DNA from 4 places in the Janthinobacterium leeuwenhoeki genome. Region 1 is predicted to be linked to each of the others. Evidence: predicted binding sites of a transcription regulator. Region 1 holds the regulator's gene; each other region holds the start of a gene.
The links. The regulator sigma-54, encoded in region 1, starts transcription at its own class of promoters, with help from an activator protein. The targets are predictions, from matches to a motif close to TGGCANGNAANCTGCTTT.
Positions count from the first base shown of each region.

Region 2: ACQ4WS_RS24525 (TorF family putative porin) is a predicted target of sigma-54. The motif match lies at 1,995-2,012, and genes of this name have one in related genera.
Region 3: adh (aldehyde dehydrogenase) is a predicted target of sigma-54. The motif match lies at 1,835-1,852, and genes of this name have one in related genera.
Region 4: ACQ4WS_RS22540 (circularly permuted type 2 ATP-grasp protein) is a predicted target of sigma-54. The motif match lies at 2,952-2,969, and genes of this name have one in related genera.

Region 1 covers NZ_JBNYXT010000030.1:25,074-29,024, reverse strand. The annotation lists gene ACQ4WS_RS19870 (enoyl-CoA hydratase/isomerase family protein) at 1-889, opposite strand, end outside; gene hpf (ribosome hibernation-promoting factor, HPF/YfiA family) at 1,026-1,385, opposite strand; gene ACQ4WS_RS19860 (RNA polymerase factor sigma-54) at 1,455-2,933, opposite strand; gene lptB (LPS export ABC transporter ATP-binding protein) at 2,938-3,693, opposite strand; gene lptA (lipopolysaccharide transport periplasmic protein LptA) at 3,693-3,951, opposite strand, start outside.
Region 2 covers NZ_JBNYXT010000054.1:19,389-23,339, reverse strand. The annotation lists gene ACQ4WS_RS24535 (YifB family Mg chelatase-like AAA ATPase) at 1-1,457, opposite strand, end outside; gene ACQ4WS_RS24530 (accessory factor UbiK family protein) at 1,569-1,823, opposite strand; gene ACQ4WS_RS24525 (TorF family putative porin) at 2,093-2,860, shown strand; gene ACQ4WS_RS24520 (P-II family nitrogen regulator) at 2,872-3,210, shown strand; gene ACQ4WS_RS24515 (ammonium transporter) at 3,222-3,951, shown strand, end outside.
Region 3 covers NZ_JBNYXT010000060.1:9,310-13,260, forward strand. The annotation lists gene ACQ4WS_RS25030 (DUF779 domain-containing protein) at 1-172, opposite strand, end outside; gene adh (aldehyde dehydrogenase) at 228-1,748, opposite strand; gene ACQ4WS_RS25040 (beta-propeller fold lactonase family protein) at 2,086-3,042, opposite strand; gene ACQ4WS_RS25045 (TonB-dependent receptor family protein) at 3,246-3,951, shown strand, end outside.
Region 4 covers NZ_JBNYXT010000040.1:39,883-43,833, forward strand. The annotation lists gene ACQ4WS_RS22530 (transglutaminase family protein) at 1-524, opposite strand, end outside; gene ACQ4WS_RS22535 (alpha-E domain-containing protein) at 524-1,468, opposite strand; gene ACQ4WS_RS22540 (circularly permuted type 2 ATP-grasp protein) at 1,462-2,916, opposite strand; gene ACQ4WS_RS22545 (sensor histidine kinase) at 3,153-3,951, opposite strand, start outside.

The DNA of each region.
Region 1 (3,951 bases):
GCAGGCAATCGGCCACGCCCAGGCGGGCGCCGCGCTGCAGCAATTCCAGAGTCACCGACATCATCAGCGGCGAACGCAGGCGCATGGCCGCCAGCGCCTTGGCGGCGAACGCACTGTCATCCTGCGCCAGCGAGGCCATGATGGCTGCCACGGATGGGGCGCCGAAATGGCGGTCCAGCGCTGCGCGCGCCATCGCCAGGGAAGATACCCCCGCCTCGGCCTGGAACGGCGCCGCCAGCGCCTTGATGGCCACCGGCAAGGCCTCGCCCGGCGTCGACTCGAACAGGGACAGCAGCGCCCCCATCTGCGCCTCAGGCAGGTAGACATCGGCCAGGCCCGTGTACAGGGCATCGGCCGCGTTGATCGTCAAGCCCGTCAAGCCCAGGTACAGGCCCAGCTGACCGGCCAGGCGGGAAAGAAAATAACTGCCGCCCACGTCGGGAAACAAACCGATATTGACTTCCGGCATGGCCATGCGCGTGCGGCCCGTGACGATGCGCAGGCGGTTGCCTGCCCCGGCTTGCGCCACGCCCATGCCGCCGCCCATCACCACGCCATCCATCACGGCAATATACGGTTTCGGATAGAAATGAATCACATGATTTAAAGCATATTCTTCCGTAAAGAAATCTTCCAGCTGGGCGCTGCCGCCTTGCGGCGTAGCCAGGCCCGCATCGTAAAAGAAACGGATGTCGCCGCCGGCGCACAGGGCTTTTTCGCTGCTGGAGCGAATGATGACAGCGTCCACCTGCGGATCGTCGCGCCAGGCCAGCAGGGCCGCGCTCAGGGTGCGCACCATCTCCAGCGACAGGGAATTCAAGGCTTTCGGGCGGTCGAGCACGATGTGGCCCGTGTGGTTGCGGATGGAGGTGTGGACGAAGTCGCTCATGGCAAAATGGAAAGAAGTGAGAACGGGCACATTCTAGCGCCTGTGAGGGAGACATAGCGCTCAACAGCTACTGGCGCAAAAAAGGGCGCACTGTGCGCCCTTAGTTGATCACAACCGGTTGAAAGTCGCAGGCCGCTTAGGCGGCGGCGAATTCTTCTTCCGAATTGTCTGGCAGATGCTTGATCGCCTCTTTACCGTGCCCTTGCACTTTGGTTTTGTATTTCATCACTTGCCTATCGAGCTTGTCGATCAGGCTATCGATTGCGGCATACAGGTCTTGCGCCAGGCTTTCCACATAGACAGTTTTGCCACTCAGGCGCAGGTTGACTTCGGCCTTTTGACGTTTTTCTTTCTCTTTGAGGTTATCCACGGTCAGAATCACGGCAATATCGATGACTTGATCGAAATGACGTTTCACGCGCTCCAGCTTCGTTTGTACGTATTCACGGATGGCTGGTGTCACTTCGAGATGATGTCCGCTGATGGTGAGATTCATACACACTCCTAAAGATGATCGGGTTCGTGCGGTCCATCCTATCCGGCCCGCAGAGGAACCGAAAAAAACTTACAAACACTTACGCAGGCTCACTGGCGGAATTTTCAACGCTTCCCGGTATTTGGCAACAGTACGTCGCGCAATCACCATGCCTTGTTCCCCCAGCATGTCCGCAATCTTACTGTCGGATAAAGGATTTTTAGGGTCTTCTGCTCCTGTCAGTTGCACGATCAATGCCCGTATCGCCGTCGATGACGCTTCGCCCCCCGCTTCGGTGGCGACGTGGCTACCAAAGAAATATTTCAACTCGAACATGCCGTGCGGGGTCAGCATGTACTTTTGAGTTGTTACCCGCGAGATAGTGCTCTCGTGTAAACCCAGTGTATCAGCTATTTCACGGAGCACAAGGGGGCGCATGGCAACGGCGCCATGCGAGAAAAAGTTCTTTTGTCTTTCTACTATCGCCTGCGCCACGCGCAGGATCGTGTCGAAGCGCTGGCGCATATTCTTGATCAGCCACTTGGCTTCCTGCAACTGTGCGCCCATGGCGCCCTCGCCCTTGCCCTGCTTCAACAAGTTGGCGTACATGGCGTTGACGCGCAGGCGCGGCATGACGTCGTTGTTCAGGGTGACTTGCCAGCCATTGCGCGCGCGCTTGACGACGACGTCGGGCACCACGTAATCGGACACGTCCGAGGCAAACACGGCGCCCGGATGCGGATTGCACTGACGAATCACGGTCTGCGCTTCGCGCAAGTCTTCATCGTCGCAATCGAGGGCTTTTTTCAGCTTGTTGAAATCGCGCTGGGCAAACCAGGCCAGGTGCTTTTCCACGATGACGAGGGCCATGCGGCGCGTCACCATGGCGATATGCGGCAAACGCTTGATTTGCAGGGCCAGGCATTCGGAGGCATTGCGCGCGCCCACGCCCGGCGGATCAAAACTTTGCAGCAGCGACAAGGCCGTGCGCATCTCGTCGGCGTCGATTTCCAGCTCTTCCGGCAGGCGCGCCAGGATCTCGTCGAGCGACTCTTCCAGGTAGCCATTGTCGTCGAGCGCGTCGATGATCAGCTCGACCAGCGCGCGGTCGCGCAATTCGAGCACCGTCACGCGCATCTGCTCCATCAGGTGTTCGCGCAGGGTGCAGTGATGGGCTTCGAGTTGCGGGCGCGAATCTTCGTCATCGGGCGCCTTGCCCCGGCTCGCCTCGCTCCAGTCGCTGTCGCCGCCGTCCGCAGCGGCCGGGCCCTCGCTGGCCTCGCCGTCAAAGGTTTCCGCTTCCGCCGGCGCCGCCGGCGCTTCCTGGCCAGGCGGCTGGGGCGGTGCTTCTGCCGGCGCGGCCGTGGAACTCAAAGCCCCGTCGGACAGCAGGCGCAGCGAACGGTCGAGCGGATCGTCCAGGCGCTCGAGCAAGGGATTGTCCGTCAGCAATTGCTCCAGTTCCTGGTGCAATTCCAGGGTAGACAATTGCAACAGGCGTATCGATTGCTGCAACTGCGGCGTCAGTGCCAGGTGCTGCGAAGTGCGCAGCTGCAATGATTGTTTCATTGGCTCACATGCGGAAGTGTTCGCCCAGATAGACCCGGCGTACCGACTCGTTCGCGATGATGTCGTCGGGGCGTCCTGACGCCAGCACCGAGCCCTGGTTGATGATGTAGGCACGGTCGCAAATACCCAGCGTCTCGCGCACATTATGATCGGTGATCAGCACGCCGATATTGCGCTCCTTCAAGAAACGCACGATGCGCTGGATCTCGATCACGGCAATCGGATCGACGCCGGCGAACGGCTCGTCGAGCAGCACGAAACGGGGGTCGGTAGCCAGCGCGCGGGCGATTTCCACGCGGCGGCGCTCGCCGCCCGACAGGGACAGGGCCTGGTTCTCGCGCAGCTTTTCAATCTGCAAGTCGGCCAGCAGTTTATCCAGGCGCTCTTCAATCTCGGCCTTCTTCAAGGGACGGCCTTCGACGGTCTGGATTTCCAGCACGGCGCGGATATTGTCTTCCACCGTCAGCTTGCGGAACACGGACGCTTCCTGCGGCAGGTAGGACAGGCCCATCTGCGCGCGGCGGTGGATCGGCAGGCTGGAGATGTCCACGCCGCTGATATCGATGCTGCCGCCGTCCGACGGCACCAGGCCGACGATCATGTAGAACGAGGTGGTCTTGCCGGCGCCGTTCGGCCCCAGCAAACCCACCACTTCACCGCATTCGACTTGCAGCGAGACATCATGCACGACTTGCCGCTTGCCATAGGTTTTTTGCAGCCCGCGAACGATCAGGGTGCTGCCGCAACGAGTATTGTCCATTATTTCTTTCCTGGCGCAGGCGTGGCCGGCGCTTTCTCCGCCGCCGGTGCCTTGGTCTTCGGCTGGATCACCATGCGCACGCTGCCGCCATCCGGGGTGCTGGCGCCGCTGTCGGAGTTTTCCATCGCAAACACTTCCTTGCGGCTGTCATACGAAATGAATTGGCCGTTGGCCACGTCGGTCACTTTCGTGCCTTCCAGGCGCGTCAGCTTGGCTTTGGAAAACAGTTTCACCACTTCCGTCTTGTTATCGTATTCC
Region 2 (3,951 bases), on a different contig from region 1:
GGGCTGTCCGCCAGGTCCGCGATGCTGCGCGCCACGCGCAGTACCCGGTGGTAGGTACGGGCAGACCAGTGCAATCGCGTCATGGCGCCATGCAGCAACTGTTCGCCATGTGGCTCCAGGCGGCAATGCTGTTCGATTTCCGTGTTGCTCAGGCGCTGGTTGGATTTTCCCTGGCGTGCCAGTTGCAAGGCATAGGCTGCCGCCACCCGCGTGGCGATGCGTTGCGTGCTTTCGCCGGCGCCGGCCTGCCGCCCCAGCGCCGCCGGCGGCAGGGCGGCCACTTCAATCTGTAGGTCGATACGGTCGAGCAACGGGCCGGACAGGCGATTGTGATAGCGCAGCACGGCGTCTGGCGTACAGCGGCAACGGCCGGAAGCGTGACCTAGATAGCCGCACGGGCAGGGATTCATGGCGGCGATCAACTGAAAGCGGGCTGGAAACTCGGCCTGGCGGGCCGCGCGTGAAATGCTGATCACGCCCGATTCCATGGGTTGGCGCAGCACATCGAGCACCCGGCGCTGGAATTCGGCGATTTCATCGAGAAACAGCACGCCGCAGTGTGCCAGCGAGATTTCTCCCGGACGTGGCACATTGCCGCCGCCCACCAGGGCCACGCCGGACGCCGTCTGGTGCGGTGCCCGATAGGGGCGGCGTTTCCAATGTTCAACTTTGAAGTGGCCGCCCAGCGAATGCACGGCAGCCGATTCCAGCGCCTCCTCATCGCTCATGGGCGGCAGTACGCCGGGGAAGCGGCTGGCCAGCATGGTCTTGCCTGCACCTGGCGGTCCCACCATCAGGACGTTGTGACCGCCCGCTGCCGCCACTTCCAGTGCGCGCCGCGCCTGTTGCTGCCCTTGCACGTCGGCAAAGTCGGGATAGGGAAAAGCGTGCACTGCCAGCACGGGCTGGTGGCGCTGCAGGGCTGTCTGGCTGGCGGGCGCAGCAAAATGCGCGCAGACTTCGAGCAGGCTATGGGCGGGATAGATGCAGGCATCGCTGACCAGTGCTGCCTCGTCCGCGTTCGCCTGCGGCAGGATGAAGGCGCGTGGCGCACCCGACTGGCTGCGCTGCATGGCAAAGGTCATGGCCAGGGCGCCGCGGATGGGGCGCAGCTGGCCCGATAGCGACAGTTCGCCCGCGAATTCATAGCGGTGCAGTTGGTCGCCCGGCAACTGGCCGGAGGCGGCCAGGATGCCCAGCGCAATGGGCAAGTCGAAGCGGCCCGATTCCTTGGGCAAGTCTGCGGGCGCCAGATTGGCCGTAATGCGTCGCGCCGGCATGTCAAAGCCGCAGTTTTGCAGCGCGGCACGAACGCGGTCGCGCGATTCCTTCACTTCCGTATCCGGCAGGCCAACAATCGTAAACGAGGGCAAGCCGTTGGCAAGGTGGACTTCGACACTTACCTCGGGTGCCTCCATGCCGGCCAGGGCGCGGCTTTTCAGGACGGCCAGACTCATCAGACTCCCCTGTGGCGCGGGCGCGCGCAGGGTCAGTCTAGCGCTTGAAAAGGAAAGCGGCTTGAGGTATGCCAGCAGGGCCGCCGATAACGGGGCCTTGCTGCCGGCATGTTACACCTTGGCCTTGGACTCGTTCAGGCGCGTTTCCAGTTCGATCAGTCGCAATTCCAGCGCGTCCAGCTTGGCGCGGGTCTTGGCCAGCACTTGCGCCTGGATATCGAATTCTTCGCGCGTGACGAGATCGAGGCGGGCGAAGCCCTGGGTCATCATCGATTTCACATTTTTCTCGATATCCTTGGCCGGCGAATTTTCGATGGCTTGGTGGATCTTGCCTTGCAAGTCGTTAAAGAAGGTATTCATGTCCATGGTCAGTCCTTTTATGGTGCGGCCTGTGCATCGCACCATTGCGGTGCACAGCGGCGTTAATCTGGTGCGTAACTGGGCGCTTCATCGTGCTTCAGCAGTCCGTATTCGCATTCCTGCTGGTGTGCAGGGTATGTGTGGACGGAAATGCACCTGTCAAGGTAGCAAGAGAGCTGGCACGTATTCTGCTAAAGAAGTGATGAACGCTTTGTGATCTCCAGCCAAGATTTTAAACCTCAACCGCTTTAAAAGTTCAATAAAAGGGAATCGCCATGAAGAATCTGTCCAAGAACATGACTTTAGTAGCAGCGTTGACGCTGGCCATGACCGCCGTGTGCGGTAGCGCCCTGGCCCAGGATGCAGTGGCGGCGCCTGCTGCAGCCGAAGCCGTAGCCGATAACGTGGTGAGCTACAACGTGGCGCTGACCAGCGACTACCGTTACCGCGGCATCTCGCAAAGCCGTTTGAAACCGGCCATCAGCGGTGGTGCCGACTATACCCACAATCCGACGGGCCTGTATGTGGGCACCTGGTTGTCGAGCATCAAATGGATCAAGGATGGCGGCGGCGATACCAACCTGGAATGGGATATCTACGGCGGCAAGCGAGGCGAGATCAGCAAGGATTTTACCTATGACGTGGGCGGCTTGTACTACTTCTATCCGTCGAATGGGCTGAGCACCAATGCGAACACCTTCGAGCTGTACGGCCAGCTCGGTTATGGTCCGCTGTACATCAAGTACTCGCACTCGACCACCAATCTGTTCGGCGTCGCCGACAGCAAGAACAGTGGCTACCTCGACGTGGGCGGCAACTTCGACCTGATCGACGGCTACATCATGAACGTGCATGTGGGCCGCCAGAAAGTCGAGCACAACGATGCCCTCAGCTACAACGATGTCAAGATCGGCGTGACCAAGGACTTCGGCATGGCGACCGTTTCCCTGGCTGCCGTGAAGGCCAATATCACGTCGCTGGCACCGAACGGCAAGAATCTGGCGAAATCCGGGCTCGTGCTGACCGTGTCCAAAACCTTTTAAGCGAGACTGCCATGAAAATGATTACTGCAATCATTAAACCGTTCAAACTGGACGAAGTACGCGAAGCCTTGTCGGCTATCAATGTGCAAGGCATTACCGTGACCGAAGTGAAGGGTTTCGGCCGCCAGAAAGGTCACACGGAACTCTACCGTGGCGCCGAGTATGTTGTTGATTTCTTGCCAAAAACCAAGATTGAAGCGGCCGTCGATGACGCCATTGTCGACCAGGCCATCGAAGCGATCGAAGGTGCCGCGCGTACAGGTAAAATCGGTGATGGCAAGATTTTCGTCTACAACCTGGAACAGGTCATCCGCATCCGTACCGGTGAAACCGGCAACGAAGCGCTCTAAGGGGAATATTGATGCATAAAAATATAACAAAATTGCTCGCCGGGATAGCCTGCCTGTGTGCGTTTGGCGTCGCCACGCCGAGCTTTGCCGATGCGCCCGCCAAGACGGAGGCGGCCACGACCACGGCCGTCGCCGCCCCCGCCGTCACGCCGGTTCCTGACGCAGCAGTACCGGCGGCCGCAGCTCCAGCCCCGGCTGCTGCCGCGCCAGCTGCTGCCCCTGTCGCCAACAAGGGCGACATCAGTTTCATGATGATCAGCACTTTGCTGGTGATCTTGATGACAATCCCCGGCCTGGCCCTGTTTTACGGCGGCCTGGTGCGCTCGAAAAACATGCTGTCGGTGCTGATGCAAGTGTTCATGGTGTTCGCGCTGGTCATCGTGTTGTGGTGTATTTATGGCTACTCGATCGCCTTCACGGAAAAAACGGCCTTCTTCGGTGGCTTCGACCGTCTGTTCCTGAACGGCATCTGGGATCCGGCCAAGGGTACGTTTGCCGCCGCCGCCACCTTCAGCAAGGGCGTCGTCATTCCCGAGTTCGTCTTCGTCGCTTTCCAGGGCACGTTTGCCGCCATCACCTGCGCACTGATCGTCGGCGCCTTTGCCGAGCGCGCCAAGTTTTCCGCCGTGCTGGCCTTTGTCGTGCTGTGGTTCACGTTCGCCTACCTGCCAGCGGCCCACATGGTCTGGTTCTGGACGGGTCCTGACCTGATCACCAGCGCCGCCACCTCGGCCAGCGAAG
Region 3 (3,951 bases), on a different contig from region 1:
AGATATCGGTATCGCTGACATCGAACTCGCCCAGCGCATAGCACATGGGCGCACTGCCGTCGCAGCAGCCGCCCGACTGGAAAAACATCAGCGGGCCGTGACGCTGGCGCAACTTGTCCATCATTTCCAGCGCCGCATCGGTGGCGACCACCCGGGCAATTGCTGCACTCATGGCATCCCTTTCTGCGCGCCGCGCCTGGACTACAGGCGCGGCGCCTGTTGCCGGTTTAGAAGAAGCCCAGGGCTTTCGGGCTATAGCTCACCAGCAAGTTCTTCGTTTGCTGGTAGTGATCGAGCATCATCTTGTGGTTTTCGCGGCCGATGCCCGATTGCTTGTAGCCACCGAAGGCGGCGTGGGCCGGATACAGGTGGTAGCAATTGGTCCACACGCGGCCCGCCTGGATGGCGCGTCCCATGCGGAAGGCGCGTGAACCGTCGCGCGTCCACAAGCCGGCACCCAGGCCATACAAGGTATCGTTGGCAATCGCCAGCGCTTCGGCCTCATCCTTGAAGGTGGTCACTGACACGACGGGCCCGAAGATCTCTTCCTGGAAGATGCGCATCTTGTTATGGCCCTTGAACACGGTCGGACGCACGTAGTAGCCGCCCTCCAGGTCGCCCGCCTGCGTGTTGCGCTCGCCGCCGGCCAGCACTTCGGCGCCTTCCTGGCGGCCGATGTCGAGGTAGGACAGGATCTTCTCCAGCTGCTCCTGCGACGCCTGGGCGCCGATCATGGTGGAAGCGTCGAGCGGGTTGCCCTGCTTGATGGCGGCCACGCGCTTCAAAGCCCGTTCGATGAATTTTTCGTAGATCGATTCCTGGATCAGCACGCGCGATGGGCAAGTGCACACCTCACCCTGGTTCAGCGCAAACATGGTGAAACCTTCCAGGCACTTGTCGAAATAATCATCGTCGGCATCCATCACGTCTTCAAAGAAGATGTTCGGCGACTTGCCGCCCAGCTCCAGGGTGACGGGAATCAGGTTTTGCGCCGCGTAACCCATAATCAGGCGGCCCGTGCCCGTTTCGCCCGTAAAGGCGATCTTGGCGATGCGCTTGCTCGACGCCAGCGGCTTGCCCGCTTCCAGGCCGAAACCGTTGATGATGTTCAACACGCCCGGTGGCAGCAAGTCGCCGATCAGCTCGATCAACACCATGATGGACGCCGGCGTCTGCTCGGCCGGTTTAAGCACCACGCAATTGCCGGCTGCCAGGGCTGGCGCGAGTTTCCACACAGCCATCAGAATCGGGAAATTCCACGGGATGATCTGGCCCACGACGCCCAGCGGCTCATGGTAGTGATAGGCATAGGTTTCCGCATCGATTTGCGCGACGGAGCCTTCCTGGGCGCGGATACAACCGGCGAAGTAACGGAAATGGTCGATGGCCAGCGGAATGTCGGCATTCATCGTTTCACGGATCGGCTTGCCGTTGTCGATGGTTTCCGCCGTGGCGATCAGGCTCAGGTTTTGTTCGATGCGGTCGGCGATGCGGTTCAGGATATTGGCGCGCTCGGCAGGCGAAGTCTTGCCCCAGGCATCCTTGGCGGCATGCGCGGCGTCCAGCGCCAGCTCAACGTCTTCCGCCGTGGAGCGGGCAATTTCGCAAAACGGCAAGCCGGTGATCGGCGTAATGTTAGGAAAGTATTCACCTTTTACTGGGGCAACGAATTTGCCGCCGATGTAATTGTCATAGCGTTGTTTGAAGGGATTGGCTACGCCCAGTTTGCTGATGTCTGCGAGATTCATGTCGTCCTCTATAGGGTTAATTAGAATGGAAGTGCTGTAGTTAAAATCAAACGTCCTGGTACAGATGGGGTGAGTACACGGAGTCTTCCGCAAATGCCGTGCCAGCTCGCCATCCCCTTACAAACTTAGCCGCTTTTGCCCTTGTTGCAAGGGCGTGGCGTCAATCCCGGCGCGCTTTTCCGCGCATGCCCTGGCATGAAAGGCGGGCGTGGGTCTGTTTGCGTTTTGAACAAGGTGGCGCCGTCCTGTTCCAATCCGGGCCAGCCCTGCCGCCGCGCCCCTACGCCGCTGCACAATGGAACAGGTGTACCAGACTGGAACACCTGCTCCAGCTTGCCTAGCGAATCACCACGCCCCATGGCAATTCACCCACGGCAATATCGGCCACCTTCTGCGCGCTGGCCGTGTCGATGACGGACACGCTGTTCGAGCGGCCATTGGCCACGTACAGCTTGGCGCCGTCGGGCGTGATGGCCATATTCCACGGGCGCTTGCCGACGGCAATGGTGGCCGTGACCTGGTGGCTGGCCGTGTCGATCACCATCACCGTGCCGTCCGTGCCATTCGAGACATATACCTGCTTGCCGCTGGGATGGACCACGATGCCATTGGCATTCTTGCCCGCTGGAATGGTGGCAATCGCCTTGCGCGCGGCCATGTCGATGACGTAGACGGCATTGACCAGCTCGCACGCCACGTAGGCGCGGCCCGAGTCCGGGCTGAAACCGATGCCGCGCGGCCTCAGTCCCACGGCAATGGAAGCCACCTGGCGGCGTTGCGCCACATCAATGACATCGACTTGCTCAGCCTCTTCTGCACTGACCAGTAACCAGCGCCCATCGGGGCTGAAGACGGCATGTTCCGGGTTGCGTCCCTGCACCTTGATGTCGGCAAGCAAGGTACCTGTCTGGCCATCGAGCAAGGCCACGCTATTGTTTTCCTCGACGGCCACAGCCACGTAATGACCGTCCAGGGAAGCGCTGACGCCTTCGGGCGACTTGCCCAGCGCCACCGTACGCAGGGGCGTGCCGCCAGCGTTATCAATTAGCAGCAAGACGCTGCTGGCGGCATCCGTGACAAACAATTGCCGCCCGGTAGGGTCGGCGGCGATGCCGCGCGGCCGCTTGCCGGCCGTTATCTGGCGCACTACCTGGTCGGTAGCCGTGTCGATGACGCTCAAGGTGCCCGATTTTTCATTGGGGACATAGGCAAAAGGAGCGGCCTGGAGGGCGCTGCTGGCGAGTGCCGGCAGCAGCCAGCACATCTGGCGCAGACGCGAGAAGAAGTTGGGCATAATCACCTTTTCAATGGAAAAACACAGGAAAAGCGCGCGGCATCGGCGCCTCTGACAATTGCTGTAGGCAAACGCCGTGCCACTGACACGCGTATAATTTCAGCCCACCAATGGAGACATGGCAGGCATATTGCTTGATACGACATGCAGACCTGTGCCGCTCACGCGCTCAAGCAGGCTTTTATTCACATTGGAGAATCCGCATGCAGCATCGTTTCCGCCTGAACACCATCGCCAGCCTGTTTGTCGCCGGCAGCGCTACCCTCGCCCCCCACGTCTTTGCCGCCGAGTCAGCTGACCTGGCCGCCGGACAACTGATGGATACGGTGGTCATCAGCGGCAGCCGCATCGCCCACCCCAGCCAGGAAGTGCCGGCCTCGATCGATGTCGTCGACAGCGCCCGCATCCAGGAGGGCCAAATCCGCGTCAACGCGTCTGAAGCGCTGGCCGCCGTGCCCGGCCTGGTCGTACAGAACCGCCAGAACTACGCGCAAGACTTGCAGATCTCGTCGCGCGGCTTCGGCACCCGCTCGGCCTTCGGCGTGCGCGGCGTCAAACTGATCAGCGATGGCATTCCTGCCAGCATGCCCGATGGCCAGGGCCAAGCCGCCACCTTCAACCTCGATACGGCGGAGCGCATCGAAGTGCTGCGCGGGCCATTTTCTGCCATCTATGGCAATCATTCGGGCGGCGTGATCCAGTTGTTTTCCAGGGATGGGGAAAATCCCCCATCCGTCGAACTGAATGTGACAGGCGGCAGCTACGGCACCAGCAAGGTGGACTTGACGGCGCAGGGCCAGGCAGGCGGCATCGGCTACGTGCTCGACGGTTCACGCTTCCGCACGGATGGCTTCCGCGACCACAGCGCCGCCACGCGCGAACAGGCGTTCGGCAAGATCACCGTCAAGC
Region 4 (3,951 bases), on a different contig from region 1:
AAAAACAGGTGGGCGTGGTCCTGGCACACGCCGCGCCCCAAGGCCAGCGCGTCACCGGCCGTGGTCGTGACCATGGTGGCGCCACTTTCATACGCCACCTTGCCGACGATGTGCTCGGCCAGGCGCAGCAAGTGGCCCGTGCCCGCCGTCACGCCCCGGTCCGGCAGGCTGGCGGCCGCCAGCTCGAGGATGGCGGGATTGGCCTGGGTCAGCGGTGTCGGCATGGTAAACAGCAGCGGCGACAGGGTATCGATCAGGTTCAGCCGTCCCTTGTGCGGGTAGATGGTTTCCACCACGCCATGCGCCACCAGGCTGAGCGACTGATGGCTGCCGCTGATCGTCAGCATGTGCGACAGATTGCCGTAGGCATCCGTGTAGGCGTGGCACTGGCCTGGCGTGGTGATTTGCCAGGACAGGGCCCGCTGCTGCGGCTCGATACGCGGCGTCAGGTGCAGCTGCTGGATGGTGTAGGCCAGCGGCGCACTGTAGGCGTAGTGGGTTTCGTGGCGGATAGTGAGCTGCATCAGGCCGCCAGGGGAACGAGGAAGTCGCGGCTGACCCGGTTGCCCAGGTCGTTGATGTTTTCCAGAAACTCCGTCAGCGTCAGGTGCAAGCCAGCCTTCATGATGTCGTCGATATGGCCGAATTTCAGCTCCGCGTGCAGCTTGCCGGCAAACCGTTCCGTATCGGCCGAGACATCGTTGCGGATATGCTTGAGGTTTTCCACCACGTCATCCATGCAAGCCAGCAAGGATCTGGGCATGTCGCCGCGCAACATCAGCAATTGTGCCACTCTTTCCGGGGTGATCACGTCGCGGTAGACCTTGCGGTAGATTTCAAAGCCGGAGACGGAGCGCAACAGGGCCGCCCAGTAGTAAAAGTCGCGCTGGGTGATGTCTTTCGACGTGTCGCGCGCGCCATGGAACTTCACGTCGAGGATGCGCGCCGTATTGTCGGCCCGCTCCAGGAAGGTGCCCAGGCGAATGAAGTGGATGGCCTCATCCTTGAGCATGGTGCCCAACGTCACGCCGCGCGACAGATGCGAGCGGTATTTGACCCATTCGAAGAACTGGCTGGGGTCCGTTTCCAGCAGATTGCTTTTCAAACGCTTCTGCATGTCGAGCCAGGTGGCGTTCTGGATTTCCCACACTTCCGTCGTCAGGGTACCGCGCACGGCGCGGGCGTTTTCGCGCGCCCCCGTCAGGCAGGCCAGGATGGAAGAGGGGTTGTTCGGGTCGCGCACCATGAAGTCGAGCACGTCGCGCGTGTGGAAGCGGCCATACTTGTGGTCGTAGGCGCTTTGCAGTTCGGAAATGCCCAAGGTGGCGCGCCAGCCCTGTTCCGCGTCCTGCTCGGACTGCGGCAGCATGGATGTTTGCATGTTGACGTCCAGCATGCGGGCCGTGTTTTCCGCCCGCTCCGTGTAGCGGGCCATCCAGAACAAATGATCGGCAGTGCGACTCAGCATGTTTTCTCTCCTGCAAAAGCGGATGTGGCTTCCAGTACCCAGGTATCCTTGGTGCCACCCCCTTGCGAGGAATTGACCACCAGCGAGCCTTCGCCCAGTGCCACGCGGGTCAGGCCACCGGGCACCATGGAAATCGTCTTGCCCGACAGCACGAACGGGCGCAAATCGATGTGGCGCGGCGCGATGCCGGCGTCCACGTACGTGGGACAGGCGGACAGGGCGAGGGTGGGCTGGGCGATGTATCCGCCCGGGTTGGCCAGCAGCCGCTGGCGGAAGTCCTCGATCTGCGCCAGGCTGGACGCCGGCCCCACCAGCATGCCATAGCCGCCCGCGCCATGCACTTCCTTGACCACCAGTTTCGCCAGGTTCGCCAGCACGTAGGACAGGTCAGCCGGCTTGCGGCACTGGTAGGTGGGGACGTTGTTGAGTATCGGTTCCTGCGACAGGTAGAATTTGATCATGTCGGGCACGAAGGGGTAGATCGACTTGTCGTCGGCCACGCCCGTGCCGATGGCGTTCGCCAAAGTCACGCGGCCGGCGCGGTACACGGACAACAGGCCGGGCACGCCCAGCGAGGAATCGGAGCGGAAGGCCAGCGGGTCGAGGAAATCGTCGTCGACCCGGCGGTAGATCACGTCGACACGCTTGGGGCCGCGCGTGGTGCGCATGTACACGGAATTGTCGTTGACAAACAAATCCTTGCCTTCGACCAGTTCCACGCCCATTTGCTGGGCCAGGAAGGCGTGTTCGAAGTAGGCGGAGTTGTACATGCCGGGCGTCATGACGACGACTGTGGGGTCATCCACGCCCATCGGTGCGACGGAGCGCAGGTTGTCGAGCAGCATGTCCGGGTAATGGTCGACGGGGGCGATGCGGTTGCGGGCGAACAGTTCCGGGAACAGCCGCATCATCATCTTGCGGTCTTCCAGCATGTAGGACACGCCCGAAGGCACCCTTAAATTGTCTTCCAGCACATAAAATTCGCCCTGGCCGGCGCGCACGATGTCGACGCCGGCGATATGCGCATAAATGTCGGAGGCGACGGCAATGCCCTGCATTTCCGGGCGGTACTGGGCATTCTTGTAGATTTGCTCGGCGGGAATGATACCCGCCTTGATGATGTTTTGCTCATGATAAATATCATGGATGAACATGTTCAAGGCTTGCACGCGCTGCACCAGCCCCGTCTGCATCTGCGCCCATTCGGCGGCGGGGATGATGCGCGGAATGGTGTCGAACGGTATCAGGCGTTCCGTGCCGGCATCGTCGCCGTAGACTGCGAACGTGATGCCGACCCGGCGGAACGTCAGGTCGGCTTCGGCCCGCTTGCGGGCGATGGTCTCGGGGGATTGCTGCGCCAGCCAGTTGTCAAATTCACGATAGTGTTCACGTACCTTGCTGTCCGACCCCACCTCACCTGCAGTCATTTCATTGAAAAAATTTGCCATGTTGTGATTTCCCTTGAGCCGTGTCTATGTATGGCCCAGCAGGAAGCGTGCCAATGAGATGCTTGCGAAGTGTGTAAAAAATGACCATTTTTGTGGCATAAATCCATCATCTGCACCGTGTTGGTGCATCAGATGTCAGTTCTTGGGGAGATAGATACGAGGCGGCACGAACGGCAGGCAATCGACGGCTAGACCTCAGCGGTGTTCATCGTGCGTATCGCGCCTGGAGAGTGCCATCACGGCGCGACAGTGCGCGGGAATGTCACTGTGAACACGGTGCCGACGGATTTGTTTGAACTAACCGTGATCGTCGCGTCATGTACCCAAGCAGATTCTTGGGCGATAAACAGGCCCAGACCCAGACTGGTGTTCGGTCGTGCATCCTGTTCAGCATCCAGGTTCAGCTGAACGAGTGGCTGGAAAATTGTTTTCAGTGCCTCCGGCGCGATGACCGGCCCGAAATTGCTGACCCTGACGACGATCGTCTCGGCAAGTCCCTCGGCTTCCAGCACCACATCCTTGCCCTTGGTCGAATATTGCGCTGCGTTAATCAAAAGATTGGTCGTCAACTGGTGCAGCCGAAGGCCGTCAAAGGCGCCGACCAGGCTACCGCTGGGCCGATAAATGATGGCGCTCGCCGGGTACATCGCGCGCGCGTCGGTCGCTGCGGCTTGAAATACCTCGTCCGCATCGATGCGCGTGCGCGAGGCTGGCAGCGTCGCTCCCATTTGCAGGCGCGTAAATCCAAGCAGGTCGGTCACCATCGCGCCCATCAGCATCGCGCTACGTTTGGCTTTTGTGGCAAGGCTGATCGCGTGTTCCGACATGCTCGGCTGCCGAGACAACAGGTCTACGGCAGTTGTGATATTGGCCAAGGGCGCGCGCAGGTCATGGCTCAGTATGGCGACAAACAGACCTTTGGTGTGGTCTGCGCGTGCCGAATAGGTCACGATAGACTCGGCCAGCGCTTGGTCGATCGCTTCATTAAACCGCACCATTTCATACGTACTCGTTACTGACATCTGACTCACTTCC